3 regions of the Dehalobacter sp. DCA genome follow, and region 1 is predicted to be linked to each of the others. Evidence: riboswitches for the same ligand, from Rfam matches in the RefSeq annotation. Region 1 holds a riboswitch; each other region holds the start of a gene.

The links. A riboswitch is a leader RNA that binds a small molecule or an ion and turns the genes downstream of it on or off. The one in region 1 is predicted to bind cyclic di-GMP.
Region 2: linked by a shared signal. The riboswitch ahead of DHBDCA_RS07690 (ArsB/NhaD family transporter) and the one ahead of DHBDCA_RS05175 (glycoside hydrolase family 26 protein) in region 1 are both predicted to bind cyclic di-GMP.
Region 3: linked by a shared signal. The riboswitch ahead of nhaB (sodium/proton antiporter NhaB) and the one ahead of DHBDCA_RS05175 (glycoside hydrolase family 26 protein) in region 1 are both predicted to bind cyclic di-GMP.

The regions. Positions count from the first base shown of each region.
Region 1 is NC_018866.1:1,103,517-1,109,299, reverse strand. It holds gene DHBDCA_RS05190 (glycoside hydrolase family 26 protein) at 1-412, shown strand, start outside; gene DHBDCA_RS05185 (ATP-grasp domain-containing protein) at 473-1,678, shown strand; gene DHBDCA_RS05180 (glycoside hydrolase family 26 protein) at 1,783-2,784, shown strand; cyclic di-GMP riboswitch class I at 2,867-2,942, shown strand; cyclic di-GMP riboswitch class I at 3,041-3,116, shown strand; gene DHBDCA_RS05175 (glycoside hydrolase family 26 protein) at 3,130-4,092, shown strand; gene DHBDCA_RS05170 (YveK family protein) at 4,303-4,944, shown strand; gene DHBDCA_RS15870 (hypothetical protein) at 4,962-5,087, shown strand; gene DHBDCA_RS05165 (tyrosine-protein kinase family protein) at 5,110-5,691, shown strand; gene galU (UTP--glucose-1-phosphate uridylyltransferase GalU) at 5,736-5,783, shown strand, end outside.
Region 2 is NC_018866.1:1,592,938-1,598,720, forward strand. It holds gene DHBDCA_RS07670 (glycosyltransferase family 2 protein) at 1-523, shown strand, start outside; gene DHBDCA_RS07675 (DegT/DnrJ/EryC1/StrS family aminotransferase) at 546-1,685, shown strand; gene DHBDCA_RS07680 (acetyltransferase) at 1,737-2,429, shown strand; gene DHBDCA_RS07685 (glycosyltransferase family 2 protein) at 2,426-3,601, shown strand; cyclic di-GMP riboswitch class I at 3,701-3,844, shown strand; gene DHBDCA_RS07690 (ArsB/NhaD family transporter) at 3,973-5,247, shown strand; gene DHBDCA_RS07695 (NADH-dependent [FeFe] hydrogenase, group A6) at 5,244-5,783, opposite strand, start outside.
Region 3 is NC_018866.1:18,674-24,456, reverse strand. It holds gene ablA (lysine 2,3-aminomutase) at 1-184, shown strand, start outside; gene ablB (putative beta-lysine N-acetyltransferase) at 165-1,013, shown strand; gene DHBDCA_RS00105 (hypothetical protein) at 1,196-1,603, shown strand; cyclic di-GMP riboswitch class I at 1,754-1,845, shown strand; gene nhaB (sodium/proton antiporter NhaB) at 1,931-3,436, shown strand; gene DHBDCA_RS00095 (ArsB/NhaD family transporter) at 3,799-5,082, shown strand; gene DHBDCA_RS00090 (TrkH family potassium uptake protein) at 5,390-5,783, shown strand, end outside.

The DNA of each region.
Region 1 (5,783 bases):
CGCATATAATGTAAAATTCGTTTATAATGTAAATTATGGAAATAACGGAGAAGGTGCTTCGTTTATGGATGCTTATCCAGGAGATGGATACGTTGATTTTGTGTCAATAGATGGATACAATTGGGGAACATCTCAGACATGGAGTAAATGGTACAGTTTTCGTCAGACTTTTGATGCAGCATATGAAGCCTTGGTAAATGGTTCAAATAAACCCGTGATTATTGCTGAGGTTGCATCAGCAGAAAAGGGCGGAGATAAAGCTGCTTGGATCAGCGATATGAAAAAACAGATTCAATCGGGAGCATATCCGGAGTTGATTGCTGTAATTTGGTTTAATGATTACGACAAATATCAAAAGGTTGATTGGAGAATTGATTCTTCAGATTCTTCGCTTGCCGCTTATCAAAGATAAAGTAGTTTATATAGGCTACTAGTCCGTTGATGGACAATATAGATATTAAATGGGAGAAAAATGGTGAAGAAAATATTAATGCTGGGTGGTTCATATTTCCAGGTGCCTTCGATAAAAGCAGCAAGGAATATGGGGTATTATGTGGTTTCTTGTGATTATATTCCCGAAAATCCCGGACATAAATTTGCTGATGAGTACCACAATGTCAGTACAACTGACAAGGAAGCCGTTTTAAATTTAGCCAAAAGATTAAAAATTGACGGCATTGTATGCTATGCTTCTGATCCAGCGGCTATTACAGCTGCGTATGTCGCTGAAAAGATGGGATTTCCAACAAATCCGTATGAGTCAGTTGAAGTGTTATCAAACAAAGATTTATTTAGAAATTTTTTAGCAGAGAACGGATTCAAGACCCCAAAAGCCAAGGGTTACACTTCTATCAATAAGGCGATAGAAGACATTCACAGTTTTACACTACCGGTAATGATAAAACCTGTTGATTCTTCAGGAAGCAAGGGAGTATCGAGAGTTTTTGAAGTAAGCGAGTTAGAAGAAAAAGCTATATACGCATTATCCTTCTCAAGAGCAAAGCGGTTTATCATGGAGGAATACACTGAAAAGTATGGATATCAGGTTGCAGGAGATGGGTTTTCTGTAAATGGACAGTTGGTGTTTCGTTGTTTCGCTAACGAGCATTTTGAGAGCGATTCAAGTAATCCTTATGTTCCGATTGGTGAAAGCTGGCCGTATAATATGCCGCAACGACTTCATGATAAAATACATTGTGAAGTACAGCGCCTGTTGACTTTACTGGACATGAAAGATGGTGCTTATAACTTTGATATTAGAATTGATAGGAATGAAAATATCTATCTCATGGAAGTTGGACCTCGCAATGGGGGGAATTTAATTCCCCAGGTAATTAAATATGCTACCGGAGTAGATCTTACTGATTATACAATAAAAACTGCAATGGGCGTAAATTGTTCAGACTTAAAAATGGTTGAAACCAAAGGCTATTGGTCAAGCTATATGGTGCATTGCAGTCAGAGTGGTGTATTACAAGATATATGGGTTGATGAGAACCTACGTAAAAATATTGTGGAATTTAATATGCAATACAGATCAGGAGATCAAATTTCAGCATTTACTGGATCCAACGGTACATTGGGAACGATGATATTAAAATATGAGTCTCTGGAAGAAATGCTTAGGAAGATGAATTCAATGGACCAGTATGTAAAAGTCAAAGTTAAGGTAAAATAATAAAGATAAAGAAATAGATTATTATTCCAATTAATATTGAAGCATGCTATAATGTATCGGAGTGTAGATTTTATTTTGCTTGGGTGATATTGAAAGGAGTTATAATGAGAAAGCCAATATCTCTGATACTTATTACTGTTCTTGTAACTTTTACTATTTTTCTCTCTTGCCTAAATAACAAAATCAGCTTAGCGGAAACAAATAGAGCTGGAGAGACATCTCTTGTGGCTAATTCCTCTCAATCTGCTGAATCAAACACGTTGTACGGGGCATGGATGGGAACATGGCCCTCTGCAACGGACAGAAATATTGAAAATTACAATATTCTTTCCAATCATCATTGTGGGGTTATTCATTCATTTATCTATTCATATCAGAATATGGATGACTGGGCCGACTTTATGGATTATACGAAAGAACAAGAAGCTATTAACTTACTAACCATTATTTTAGTGAAAAATAATGGAAAGCAATACAGTACCGTCGATATTAATAAAGGAGAACTGGATGCATACTTTACCGAGATTGCCAAGCAACTAAAGAATTGGCAGGACGGCTCTGAGATTTGGTTTCAACCTTTGTATGAGGCAAATGGGTACTGGTTTGGCTGGAATATCGGAAATAGCAAGATTAATACCAATGAAACATACAGAAATGCCTATCAACGTATTGTAACCATATTCCGCGATAATGGAGCAACTAACGTAAAATTTGTGTACAATGTCAATTACCAAAATAATGGGGAAGGGGCCTCCTATATGGGGGCTTATCCCGGTGATAACTTTGTTGATTATGTTTCAATTGACGGATATAACTGGGGAACATCACAGTCTTGGAGCAAATGGCAAACATTTCGGCAAACATTTGATGCTGCTTACACTGCACTGACAAAGGGCTCAAACAAACCGGTAATTATTACTGAAGTAGCTTCAACAGAAAAGGGCGGCAGTAAAGCTGACTGGATCACCGATATGAAAAAACAAATTGAGACTGGAGCTTATCCAGAACTGAAAGCTGTAATTTGGTTTAATGACAATGGCAATTCTGAAGAGATGGATTGGACAATTGATACTTCAGAGTCTTCATTAGCCGCTTATCAAGAATAATAAAAATTATTTAGTAAATATATTGACAATAATAAAATGATATGACAAAATATAATCAGATGATTGTCGAATAAAAAGCTATTACTGACAATGGCAAACTTGCTGAAAAGCAAGGACGCAAAACTAAAGGGCCTGTAAAATGGCAGCCAGTTACCAAAAGTAGTTTTTTGTTGTTTGAAAAATGAAATTGGAGGTAATCATTTAAGTCTTTAGGTAAAATACGGCCGACGATTACCTGAGACAATAAAGCACTCTCAAACGATAAAGGCAAACCTGTCGAAAGGCAGAGACGCAAAGCTAAAGGGCCTGTAAAATGGCAGCCAGCTACCGAAAGGAGTTTTTTTAATGAAAAAGTTTATATCTGTATTTCTATTATTTACCTTTATGTTTTTAGCACTTTATACACCTACTGCTGATGCCGCAGCAGCAAGGAAGGCTAGAACACCGGGAACAGCAACGGCATCGACAACGGTAATGACTGGAGCCTGGCTGGGAGAATGGGCTTCGTCGGGAAATACAGCTATTCAGGATTTTAACGCACTGGCTAACCATCGCAGTGAAGTAATTCACACTTTTGTTTATTCAACACAGGATGTGAGCCAATGGGAAGATTTTATGGATGCCGCTAAAAGTGAAGGCGCAATTAACTTGATCACCCTGCAATTGAAGAAAGATGATATGACAGATTACAATACTGTTGAGATAAACAATGGCAAGTTGGATGAATACTTCGCCACAATTGCCCAGCAGTTTAAATCTTGGCAAAATGGTACGGAAGTTTGGCTTCGTCCGCTGCACGAGGTTAACGGAGATTGGTATGGTTGGTGTGTTGGAAATAGCAACGTAAATACCAATGCTTCGTACAAGAGCGCATACCAAAGGATCGTAAAAATATTCCGTGCAAACGGTGCAACAAATGTTAAGTTCGTGTATAACGTAAATTATCAAAATAAAGGAAGCGCCACTTATATGGGAGCATATCCTGGTAACAATTATGTGGACTATGTTTCTGTGGATGGATATAACTGGGGAACATCTCAGCAGTGGAGCAGTTGGCAAACTTTCAGACAAGTGTTTGATGCGCCTTATAAGGCATTAGCAAGCGGTTCTACGAAGCCGATAATCATTGCAGAAATTGGTTCGTCTGAGCAAGGTGGTAGTAAAGCTGCATGGATTACGGATATGAAGGCTCAGATTAAGGCAGGAGTGTATCCTAGACTTAAGGCAAATATTTGGTTTAATGACAATTATGATATGGATTGTGCGATCGATACTTCGGAATTTTCACTTGCAGCTTTTCGAGGATAAGAAGACTGAAGACGGCCAGAAGATAACAAGGATTATCCCTCTAATCTTCTGGCCTTTATACCATAAAATTTAGAAATAAATTATTTTTTTTGCTAAGCAAAAGAAATAAAGGGAAATCCAATTATTTATGGAATTTTATCCTATTACACCTTTTTTACGTTACATCTTTCCATACAATATAATCATCAAACCATAAGATAGTGAGAGAGGATGGATAGAGTGGATTTCCAAAGTGTATTTTTTTCTATGATAAGAAAATGGTGGTTAATTGTACTACTGGTAGCCGTAGGCGGGGGAGCCGGTTATCTGACCAGTCAATTAACAAAACCGATCTATGAAGCTGATACAAAACTATATATTCAAATTGATCAAGGTATGATGAATGAATCCTTCGTAGAGCAATATTCAAAAATCTTATCCAGCAGGACGATTACATCGGTAATAACTAATGATATTAAAAGATACGATATAGACGAGATACAACTTATGTCTATGATAACGATTGAGATTGAAAAAGATTCTAATGTATTTACCATTAAAGCTCAAAATTCCAGCCCATATATCGCTGCTACTGTAGCTAATGTCACTTCGCAAGTATTTATGGATCAAATTAATAAGATCGCAAATATTAATGCGGTTGCCATTTTAGATAAAGCGCAGGTTCCTAAGGATCCGTTATCGAATCATATGCCTGTAAAGACACTTCTTGGAATCTTCTTAGGATTAATTCTTTCGATTAGTATAATTTATTTAATTGAGTATTTTGATACATCGATTCGTTCAGCAAAGGATATCGAAGAGGAACTTAACCTTTATGTAATCGGTTTGATTCCAGAACACGATATCCGCTAAGGAGGGATAAATACTCAATGAAAACGTTTAACGTTTATAATAACAAAAATCAGGCTGTTCGCGATGCATTTGAAATGCTGGCAGCGAATATATATATTCAAAAAACTGATAAAAAATTAAAAAATTGTTGTGACAAGCCATAACCCGGGTGAAGGAAAAACTTCTTTGGCTATTGGACTCTCGGTAGCAATGGCAAACTCAGGTTGGAGAGTATTACTGATAGATGCGGACATGCGAAAGCCAGTCGCTGCAAAGAGACTGAGTGAAGATACACAGCCGGGCCTTTCCGATTATTTGACCGGAAGGATTGATCTGAAAGATATAATTCGTGAAACAAATATTACGAACTTCTATTTTGTATCTTGCGGCAGTGATATTCTAAATCCAATTGGGCTTTTAAGTTCTGCCCGCTTTGAAGAGATCATGCAGAAACTGCATGAAGCGTATGATTTTGTGCTCTTCGATACTCCTGCGTTAGCAAGCGTTGTTGACGGTGCGATGGTAGCTTCCAAAGTGGATGCATCTTTACTAATTGTAAAAATGGGTTCTACAAAATTACCTGATTTGAAACGGGCAAAAGAACAGCTTCAGAACTTTAATTCCTGTATTTTAGGTGTTGTACTGAACAAAGTTAAAAAGCGTGACTATAAATTGCATTATGGTTCTTATGATTATTTTTTCAAGTCGGAACGGTTTTTTAAGAATAAAAAAGCTGGACATATCAAACTTAGCAACCGAGTAAAATAACCTTTACAAAAATTGACTTTTAATTGGGATCAGGAGGGATGAAAATGAAAATAAAAAAGGCCGTCATTCCTGCAGCGGGACTCGGTACAAGA
Region 2 (5,783 bases), 490 kb from region 1:
TACCCCGGTCATCAAAAATGATTTGGTTTATCTGGAATTGACCAAGAACAGGTCTGATTATTCGCAGGATTATATGCCCGGTAGCATCCTGGCCTTGAGCCCTGATCTTATCTCTAAAATTGGCTTTTGGAGTGAAGAAAATAATTTTGGCAGCAGAGAGCTGTTTCTAAGGGCTAATCATTTTACAGCGTTTAAAACAGGAATTCTGATGAACGTGAACATTTCTATCCCGCAACAAATAATTTGCGGCAAATGCCCCGGTCAGTCCTTCTGCCGTCTGTCAAAAAACGGAGAGACAAAAACCGGAGAAACCTGCTATACCATCTACGAGAAATTAAACCATAATAAATTATTTCGAGAACAATACCGCTGGAAATTTGACGAAACAGTTAAGGATCTGCAGAGCGGTGCCCGTTCCCCATACTGCACTTCATTATTCAGCTGTAACTCCACTGCAGAGGAAAGCTACAACCTTGACTGGGCAACTGAAAACTTTCAATTCTATGCATCCAAAGCCAACTGAATATTTGCCAGGGGAGAAAAAAATGTTAAACAATGATGGTTTTTCTGAACCGGTCTATGTTACCGAACCTTTGCTTCCAGACTTGGCGGAGACTTGCAGCATGCTCGAAATAATATGGCAAAGCAGGCAGCTTAGTAATAACGGGAAGATGGTCCAAGAACTAGAAAGAAAACTGTCTGCTTTCCTGGGCGCCCGATATTTATCGGTTTTTGCAAATGGCACGAATGCCTTGCAAATTGCGTGCAAGACCCTGGATCTGTCCGGGGAAGTTATCACAACACCGTTTACCTTTGCCGCTACGGCCAACGCGCTGGCCTGGAATCATCTTACGCCGGTCTTCTGCGACATTGAAGAAGCCACGTTCAATATTGACGCCGACCGTATCGAGTCCCTGATTACGGATAAAACCACTGCCATCCTGCCGGTACACGTTTTCGGCCATCCGTGCGAGGTCGAAAAGATTGACCGGATTGCGGCAAGGCACAACCTGAAAGTACTTTATGACGGCGCCCACGCTTTTGGTGTGAAAATAAAGGGTAAACCGGTCGGCGCCTATGGAGATATCACCATGTTCAGCTTTCATGCCACCAAAATCTTTCACACCGTCGAAGGCGGCGCACTTATCTTTCGAGATCAGGACCTCCAGCAGAAAGCCAAGTGTTTGAGAAATTTTGGTCTAAAAGAAGACTATAGTGTGGACGAACCCGGTATAAACGGCAAACTGAACGAATTGCAAGCCGCTATCGGCATTTTGCTCTTAAAAGAAGTAGAAGCTGAAATAGCCCAAAGAAAATATCTTACCAACCAGTACCGGCAAGTGCTGGCTGATGTCCCAGGCATAACCGTCTCCCAGGAGGCTGAAGAAATTACAGCCAATTATCCGTATTTTGTTATCCGGGTTGATCCGGCCGCGTACGGTATCTCCCGGGACGAGCTCTATAGCCGATTGTCAAGCTTCAATATTTTTTGCCGAAAATATTTTTACCCGCTCTGCAGCAATTTCAAGTGTTTTAAGGGTCTTCCTTCATCCTCCCCAGACAATCTAGCCACAGCCAACAAAGTCGCGAAAAGTGTTCTGGCTCTGCCGCTTCACGGAAGAATGTCAGCGTCCGACGTTCAAAAAATAGGCGGTATCATCAGGGAAATTAAAATTAAAAATTAAAAATTAAAAAGGAAATCAACAAAATTTTCAATTGAATTGGGCGTGTGATCATTGGCCATAAAAGATCTCATCATTTTTGGAGCCGGCGGCTTTGGCCGGGAAGCTACCGAGCTCGTCGAAGATATCAATACAGAAAAAAAGCAGTGGAACCTGTTGGGCTATATCGACCAAACTCCAGCCAAACAAGGAAAGGTTATCAATAACTATCCTGTTCTGGGCAACCTGGACTGGCTCGAAAAAAACACAGGTCACCCTCTCTGGATTGTATGTGCGGTAGCCAGACCGACGGATAAATACCGTCTGATCGCCAGCCTGTCCTGTTTCCAGCTATATTTTGCCAACCTGATTCATCCCGCTGCCCGAATAAGCCGCTCCGTTCAATTGGGCTGTGGCAATATCATCTGCTGGAACAGTTTTCTGTCGACGGATGTCAGGATAGGCAGTCACGTAGCCTTAAATCCAGGCTGCAGGATTGGCCACGATACGGCTGTCCGGGATTACTCCTCTTTATACTGGGACGTCACCCTGGCCGGAAACGTGCAAATCCAAGAAGGTTGTGAAATCGGTTCCAAAACTGTGGTGATTCCCGAAAAAGAGATTGGCAGGTGGAGCATCATCGGGGCTGGCGCTACCGTCACCCACGATATCCCGGAATACTGCACGGCCGTCGGCGTCCCTGCCCGACCGATTAAACATTTTAAAAATTTGGTTGAGACCCATTCCCCTAAAGGACTGATGATATGAAGGAACTTTCTTCTATTTTGATCAAAACTGCGATACAGCTTGTTCTTGAAGCCATTAATCAGGCCCAGGCCTCTGCCCTGCCAAAGCGCGTCAGCCCCTTCCCTGTTCAGGTAGCCGCTGACACCCCTGCTGCGGAAATTTCTCTACAAGCGGTTCCAAAAAACATTGACTGGGAAGAATTAGACGACGACGCCATCCTTCAACAGATTCTATATCCTGGGATCCTGGAAGAAATCATCGAACCTTCTGTACAGAACCCGACAGACAGCACCTCCCCTCCTCCTTTTATCAGCTATGTTACCTTCAACCGTCTCGGGCTTACCATGCAGAACCTAAACAAGATTTTGGATTCAGACGAAGATTTTGAAATGCATATCATCGACTGCAACTCCAAAGATGATACCTGGAATTATATCAAAAGCCTTCAGGACAAAAGAATTAAATCCAAAACACGCTTTAAGGTTAACCGGGGGCCGATCTATGTCCTGAACTACAACCTCAGAAAAAGAAAACCCAACCAGTATTTCTTCACGATTGACAGCGATGTCTATATCAAGACCAAAAACTGGCTGACCAGGTATATGGAAATATTTGAAGCTTTTCCGGAAGTCGGTCTCTTAGGAACCATGCGAGATAACCCTTATCCGAGATTTCTCCCTCCCGTCATTCCTCAGGTCAATAATGATCTGTCCTATCTTCAGCTGAGAAATGCCGGCATTGATGTAATCATGGATTTTATTCCGGGATGTCTTCAGGGGTTACGGCCCGAGCTCATTGACCGGATCGGTTATTGGAATGAGGAATGCGGGTATGGCGATGCTGAATTATCACCAAGGATTGTGCATTATACACCTTTCAAAGTCGGCTTTGTCACGACCGTGGAAATTGATATGACCCAGTTCATCGGCTGTGACAAGTGTCAGGCCCAAAACCTCTGCACGCTGAACAGAAGCATAAAAACCTGCTTTATGCTGGCCAAGCAGGCCAACAGTAACGAAAGCTTTGCCAAAAAGGCCAAATGGAAATACCTCGAAGTATTTCAAGAGCTAGCCGATGGAAAAAGAACAGCCTATTGCGCCTCACTTTTGGACCCTGCATCCCGGGAAGGGAATTTGTACCATGATGCCTGGGCACTCGAGAATTTTGAATATTATTTGAGAAGATCGAACTGATCTTTACAAAACATGAACGAAGATGCTATACTTCTTTTCTAGACACAATCCGGTTGATCAGGATTTTTCAGATTTCAATTAAAATATAATATGGTTCTTAATGTGTTGGGGCAAACTTCACGAAAGTGAAGGACGCTAAAGTCATGGGTCTAAATCAGGGAATTTGAAAATGCATGCAATACAAAATGAATGGAATCCAAATGCATTTCCAGGATATTCTGACAGGATTGCCAGACTACAAGGATTTTGAACTTCTCAGGGGAGAGCAGTTCCTTTTATGGATCTGCTCTTTTTTATTTCAACTATTTTGTATATTCTAACCGGTTAGGCCAATAAAAATTGACCACACTAATGATGGAGGTGTACGATTCATGACCTTGATTCTGACCCTTGTTATTTTTGTAGCTACGTATGCACTGATCGTAACGGAGAAAATCCCGCGGGCTGTCGCCGCGGCCCTCGGTGCCTGTCTCCTGATTCTTTTAGGTATATTCCCGCAGGAGACTGCTGTGGAACACATCGACTGGAATACGCTGGGCTTACTTATCGGCATGATGATCATTGTCGATCTGACCAGACGTTCCGGTGTCTTCAGCTTTCTGGCTATTTGGGTCGCTAAGAAAGTCAAAGGCAATCCAATCAGACTGCTGATCTCTTTGGCTATACTGACTGCCATTTTATCGGCTTTTCTGGATAACGTGACGACTGTTTTGCTGGTCGTTCCGGTTTCCATTGTGATTGCTGAAACCTTGAAATTAAACCCAATACCTTTTCTGATTACCCAGATTCTAGCCAGCAACATCGGGGGAACCGCGACCCTGATCGGTGATCCTCCGAATATCATGATTGCCGGACCGGCAGAGCTTACTTTTATGGATTTCATGGTGAACCTGGCACCTGTGACGATTGTGATCTTGGCTGTTACCCTATTGGGCTTTTATTTTCTTTATCGCCAAAAGCTAAAGACCGATAAGGAATCCATCGCCCTGCTGCTGTCGCAAAATGAATACGACTATATTAAAGACTGGGCCCAGCTCAAAAGAAGCCTGGCCGTGCTCGCTCTGACCATTGTCGGTTTTATGCTGCACGCCGTCATCCATGTTGAGACCGCTACGATTGCGCTGGCCGGAGGCATGCTGCTCATGGTGCTGAGCCGTGAGGAACCGGAAGAGGTATTTCTGGCGATTGAATGGCCGACGATCTTCTTCTTTACCGGATTATTCGTTTTAGTCGGAGGATTGGTCGAAGTCGGCGTCCTGGACAAGGTTGCTGAATGGAGCCTTGGGCTTACCGGCGGTGTGCCGGTCGTCATGGCGATGCTGATTGTCTGGCTTTCCGCTATTTTTTCAGCTTTCGTCGATAATATTCCGTTCGTGGCCACCATGATTCCGTTGATTCAAAAAATCGGGGTCCTCGGCGGGCTGACCCCAGAACAGCTCCAGCCGCTCTGGTGGTCTCTGGCTCTGGGCGCCTGCCTGGGCGGAAACGGCACCATTGTCGGTGCCTCGGCCAACGTCATTGTCTCAGGGATTGCCGAAAAAAACGGCTATACGATCAGCTACAAAAAATACTTCCTGATCGCATTTCCGTTCATGCTTCTATCCATTGTGATCGCCTCGGCGTATATTTTGCTGCGGTACTATTAGATTCTTTCTCTCTCTTCAAAATGAGTATGAAGCAATCTATGGGCAGTGTCACTGAAAGGCTGGCCCAGATATTCCTGATAAAGTTTCTGGATTTCTGAATTCTCATGAGATTTTCTGATCTTTTTATTTTTATCTTCCTGATAGATCGCTTCCTGACGCTTGCGGACAATTTCAAAATTGCCGTGATGGTAGGGCTGCCCACCTCCGGCAACACAGCCTCCGGGACAAGCCATAATTTCAATGGCTTCATATTGATTCTTACCGTCCCTGATTTCCTCGAGCAGGGTCCGGGCGTTTCCGAGCCCGCTGGCAATGCCAATCCGTAGCATCTTGTCGCCGATTTGAACTGTGGCCTTTCGCAAACCTCCATCTCCCCGGAGCTGCTCGAACTCAACTTTCTGTAATTCTTCACCGGTCAGCCACTCATAAGCTGTCCGGAGCGCAGCTTCGATAACCCCGCCGCTGGTTCCGAAGATCACTGAGGCTCCTGTGGTTTCACCCAATGATTTGTCATATTCACTCGAAGGCAGATTGCT
Region 3 (5,783 bases), 1.1 Mb from region 1:
TACGTATACCGAGCCTGAGGATAAAACGCACCAGTGCCAAAAATGCGGCACGTGCGGTAAATTCAAGAATAAAGAATACCGTGGATTAGAAAAGTTATACAGAGGTGAACAAGTATGTTTGATCCCAAGCACAAACGTAAGACTCAACAAGAGGGAGGGGTTTCATGAATACAGATCAAGATAACTTCAAGAATCAATATATTAATATTTCAGATATAGACATATACGTAGATTATCACAATAAAAGGCTTAAAATATTGAGTCATTCTCTTCTGTCTGAGTTGATAATCAAAGAGATTGTTGATTATGCCAAAAAAGAAAACCTGGGTAAAATTATCGTGAATTGTCATAAACATCAGATAAATATCTTTGAGGAATGCGGGTTTGTAGCAGAGGGGGTTATCGACGGTTTTTTTCAGGGAGAGGATGCAACTTGTATGTCGCTTTTTCTTGACAAAAGACGCGAAAATTCACTCTATGAGGAGAAAGAAAACAGAATTATTGACTATTGCGTTAAGAATACCAATAGATTCGAGCTGACTAAGAATAAAAACTATACAATGAGGCAGGCCGTGCCGGACGATATTCCCCAGATGATTCAGCTTTTTCAAGCGGTATTTGAAACCTATCCAACACCAATTTTTAGCAGAGAGTATCTTCAAAAAGTCATGCGGGATCATGTTTTGTTTATGGTGGCGGAAGAAGAAAGGAAGATTATCAGTATTGCTTCGGCAGATCTGGACAAACAGCACATGAACGCTGAAATAACGGATTGTGCCACTTATCCGAAATATCAAGGCAGAAACATAGTAAGTGAACTGATATTCCAACTGGAAACGCACTTGAAACATAATGGCTTTGCTACAGTATATAGCCTTTCAAGAGCGAACAATCTTGGAATCAATCGGTCTTTAAGCAAGCTGGGGTATATGTATAGAGGAAGGCTTATCAACAACTGCAATATTTGCGGTGGTTTTGAAGATATGAATATTTGGATAAAATCATTAAATTAAGTAAATTATTGGACATTAACCTGTCATTGAAACCATCAATAACTGGCAAATGTCCTTTATTCATAAGTTTTATGATCTATAATGAGGAATTAGCTTGACCACGAAGGTTTGAGCATTACTTTATTTTTGGTATAATTACTAATGAGATATTTCGGTATTAAAAGTAAGTAGGAGGTTTTCTAATGGAAGAATGGAAAAGACAGATACTTGACGCGGTTAAATTCGGACGTGCAAGTTTAGCAAATGAATATGCCCGGGCAGCAATACAAAATCCAGAGAATAAGATTTCTTTTGGGGAATTTAGGTGTGGTAAAAAATACTATATGGGAGTTATCGCTAAAAACAATGTTGAGGCTCATTTATTATATCCCGACCCGAAGAACCGGCTCGAACTTGATACTGGTGATGTAATCGCAGTTAAATATGGCGATTTGTATATAGTAGGAATATTTACGCTTTCAGACGATGAGATTGGGATAAAGACGTTGACGAGTGTGGATTGTCAAGGGGAAGAAGATTTTGTTCAATTACGTAATGGTGGAGCTAACCATGTCGCTTTTCTTTTCCATGTTCCAAAGGATGAGAGCTAGCCTGATTTGCTAAAGGATCATATTAAAAAGCAAAATACTTAAGATAAATACCTGGACACTTCAGCATAAAATGGATATATTCAGGGTATTCAAAAGAAGAATTATTTGTTATAATATAAAAGCTTAAGCAAAAATGACAATATAAAGTTGTACGAGTTGGTGTAAACTTCGTGAAAGTGAAGGACGCTAAAGCTATGGGTCTAAGGCTGCTTGTAAGTGGCTATGATTGCCAGGCTGCAAGTAATTGAACTTCTTGGGGGGGAGTAGTTCCATTTTGGATTACTCTCTTTTTTATGTCTTTTATTTTCACTTGGGAGGATGATACATATGAAACAAATAGGCATCGGACAAGCATTCAGAGCAAATTTTCTGGGTCACGCTCCGGACTGGTACAAAAGAACGATTCTTGCTTTTTTGGTGTTGAACCCTATTTTAATGTATACCGCCGGTATGTATGTTACAGGTTGGGTGTTGATTGTCGAATTCATTTTTACCCTGGCGATGGCGCTGAAATGTTATCCGCTTCCTGCCGGTGGACTTCTGGCGATCGAAGCCGTTGTGCTCGGACTTACGAACACGCAAACAGTCTATGCCGAAGTTGAAACGAACCTGCCGGTTATTCTTCTTCTGATGTTCATGGTCGCCGGTATCTATTTTATGAAAGAAGGTCTTGTGTACCTGTTTTCCAAGCTCCTTACGAAAGTACACTCTAAAGTCGCGATTTCATTCCTGTTCGCTGTACTGGGTGCGGTTCTTTCCGCATTTCTGGATGCGTTGACCGTAACGGCGGTGATTATCGCCGTGGCGTATGGTTTCTATAACATCTTCCACAAGTTTGCTTCCAGCGAAAAAGTATACGAAAAGTATGACATTAATCACGATCATAGTGTTGATGAGAAACTTCATGAGGATCTGGACGAGTTTCGTGGTTTTCTGCGTAATCTTATGATGCATGGCGCTGTGGGCACTGCGCTGGGCGGTGCAATAACACTGGTTGGTGAACCGCAGAACCTGTTGATTGGCTCCATTATGGAATGGGACTTCGTAGATTTCTTTATACAATGCGCCCCGGTGTCTATCCCGGTATTGATCGTTGGTCTTCTGACCACCATTATCCTTGAAGTTACCAAGTTCTGGGGGTACGGCTACCAGCTTCCTGAGTCTGTGCGAAAGGTTATGGAAGAGGATGTAAAAGTCAAAGATGCTGCCAGGAATATGCGTGGACGTGTACGCCTGATTGTTATGGCTTTGTGTGGCGTTCTGCTGATCTTCTCCCTGGCGCTGCACCTGGCGGAAGTTGGTCTTATTGGTCTGATGATTATTATCCTGCTTACCGCTTTCAATGGGGTTACGGAAGAAAAGCATATCGGTCATGCGTTTGAAGAAGCGCTGCCGTTTACTGCGTTGCTGGTCGTATTTTTCGCCGTCGTTGCGGTTATTCATGACCAGCATTTGTTTACGCCGATTATTCAATGGGTACTGAACATGGAAGGGCAAAATCAGCTTGTCGCTTTTTTTGCGGCCAACGGTGTCCTTTCAGCAATCAGTGATAACGTTTTTGTTGCTACGGTATATATGACTGAAACACAGCAAGCATTTGAAGCCGGAGGTATTGCGCTGGAGCAGTACAACAAGCTGGCAGTTGCCATTAATATGGGTACAAATATCCCTTCAGTTGCCACACCAAACGGTCAGGCGGCGTTTCTGTTCATCCTGACTTCCGCTTTAGCTCCGCTGATTCGTCTGTCTTACCTAGAAATGGTAAAACTGGCTCTGCCTTACGCTGTCGTTATGACTCTTACGGGCCTGCTGGCAACAATGTACCTGTTGTAATACCTTCTTCAGGTTCTTCTTTAGTTGTAAGCAAGAGCAGAGCAGATAATTGTATTCTTCCAATTCCATATAGCATGTTTTCGGCGCTTGACACAAATGACAATATGCAATATTCCTTCGTTAGTCAGAGTTGTCGTAAGCTCTTGGTAAATCGCATGGAATATTAATTAAAACGTGTTGAAGCGACCATGCTGGTACGTAATCAGAAGTTGACTTTTGGGGTGGGAAGTCGTTTATTGAGACTTTTCACTTTTGTTTTTATAAAAAATACCTTGCGGGTGTACGAACAATTGGACAAAATGAAAGAAAGTAAATTAAAATATTAAATAGGTCTATCTTTAATCTAAAAGTGGAGGAACAAGATGTCACATAATACTCAAGTTATCGTTGCAGCGGTAATTTTTTTGACCACCTATGCTTTTATAATAAGCGAGAAAATACATAGAACGGTGGTCGCTTTGGTCGGGAGTGCCCTTGTCATTTTAATAGGCATTCTAAACCAAGAGGAAGCGATTGAAGCAATTGATTTTAACACCATAGGATTACTCATTGGGATGATGATCATCGTCGGCATTACCCGTCGAACAGGTGTGTTCGAATTCCTGGCCTTAAAAGCGGCGAAGCTAGCAAAGGGAGACCCGTGGCTAATTATGCTGTTCCTGGCAATTCTGACAGCAATCGCATCTGCGTTTCTGGATAATGTGACGACGGTAATGCTTATGGTCCCTGTTACATTTTCGATAACTGAAAAACTGGATATAAATCCTATTCCATTTTTGCTTACGCAAGTTATTGCCTCAAATATTGGAGGAACAGCTACGCTAATTGGTGATCCGCCGAACATCATGATCGGCAGTGCCACAGGCCTTACCTTTGTCGATTTTATCCTTAACCTGGGTGGGGTTATTGTTATAATTTTCGTTGCGACGATGGTTGCTCTGAAATATATTTATCGGAAATCATTACGTGTGGATGATGATAAAAAAGTAATAATTATGTCCTTGGATGAAAGTCAAGCGATCAAGGATCACTTTCTTTTGCGCAAATGCTTAATTGTGCTTGCTGTTACAATAATAGGTTTTATGCTGCATGGTATGTTACATCTGGAATCCGCGACGATCGCGTTGGCTGGCGCCAGTCTTTTGTTATTAATCACCCGTGAGGAGCCGGAAGATATCCTTTTGTCAGTCGAATGGCCAACTATCTTTTTCTTTGCCGGACTGTTTGTACTGGTCGGGGCTTTAGGGCATGTAGGGATTATTGAATGGATTGCGAAAAAGGCACTGGATGCTACCGGTGGTTCGTTGCCATTAACAACGATGTCCGTTCTGTGGTTGTCTGCGATTGCTTCAGCGTTTGTAGATAACATCCCCTTTGTTGCCACTATGATTCCTTTGATTCAAAAGATAGGGGAAATGGGCGGGATAGAAAACCTAAGACCGCTATGGTGGGCTCTTTCATTAGGGGCTTGTTTGGGAGGAAATGGGACTTTAATCGGGGCATCCGCTAATGTGATCGTTGCTGGGCTGGCGGAAAAGCAAGGTTTTTCAATTACGTTCAAAATGTTCTTTAAACTGGGTTTTCCTTTAATGTTACTCTCGGTGGTAATAGCCTCAGTGTATGTCTACTTAGTTTACTTGTTTTAAACACAAAATTATCCAGCTATTTTTTCTATCGATGTCATCACCTGGAGATAATGGTTACTTCAGGTTAGGAAGTATGTTTAGGACAATGGGTTCCTTTTTAGCTCAGTTACTATAGGATTTTACCAAAAATATTTATGTCGTCGAAAAAGAGCCTTCCTCATTATGCAGGTCGCCTATAGCTAAGTCATAAATTTAACTTATAATAGTGCTGATGGCAATCAGTTATATTTTTACGACAACAAGGTAGGGTTGGTTAGCGGTTAGTGGATGAATATTATAACTTTATGATAATTACATGGAGACAAGTATGAACGACATATTTAAAATTGATATTAACACGCCAACTACGCAAGGAAAGAAAAAACTCTCGCCCCCACAGATACTGGCTATCGGATTTATTTCTGTCATCCTCGTCGGAACTTTGTTGTTGAGCTTATCTATAGCCACTGTTAACGGAAAAGGATTACCTTTTATTGATGCTTTGTTTACAGCAACCTCAGCTGTCTGTGTTACAGGCCTGGTTGTTGTAGACACCGGATCTGTGTTTTCTGTTTTCGGGCAAATCGTCATCCTTTTATTAATTCAGATCGGTGGTCTTGGTTTTATGACCTTCGCCACCTTCTTTGCCATCCTTCTGGGGAAAAAAATAAATCTTCAAGAAAGAATGATTCTGCAGGAAGCTTATAATCAGTCATCTTTGG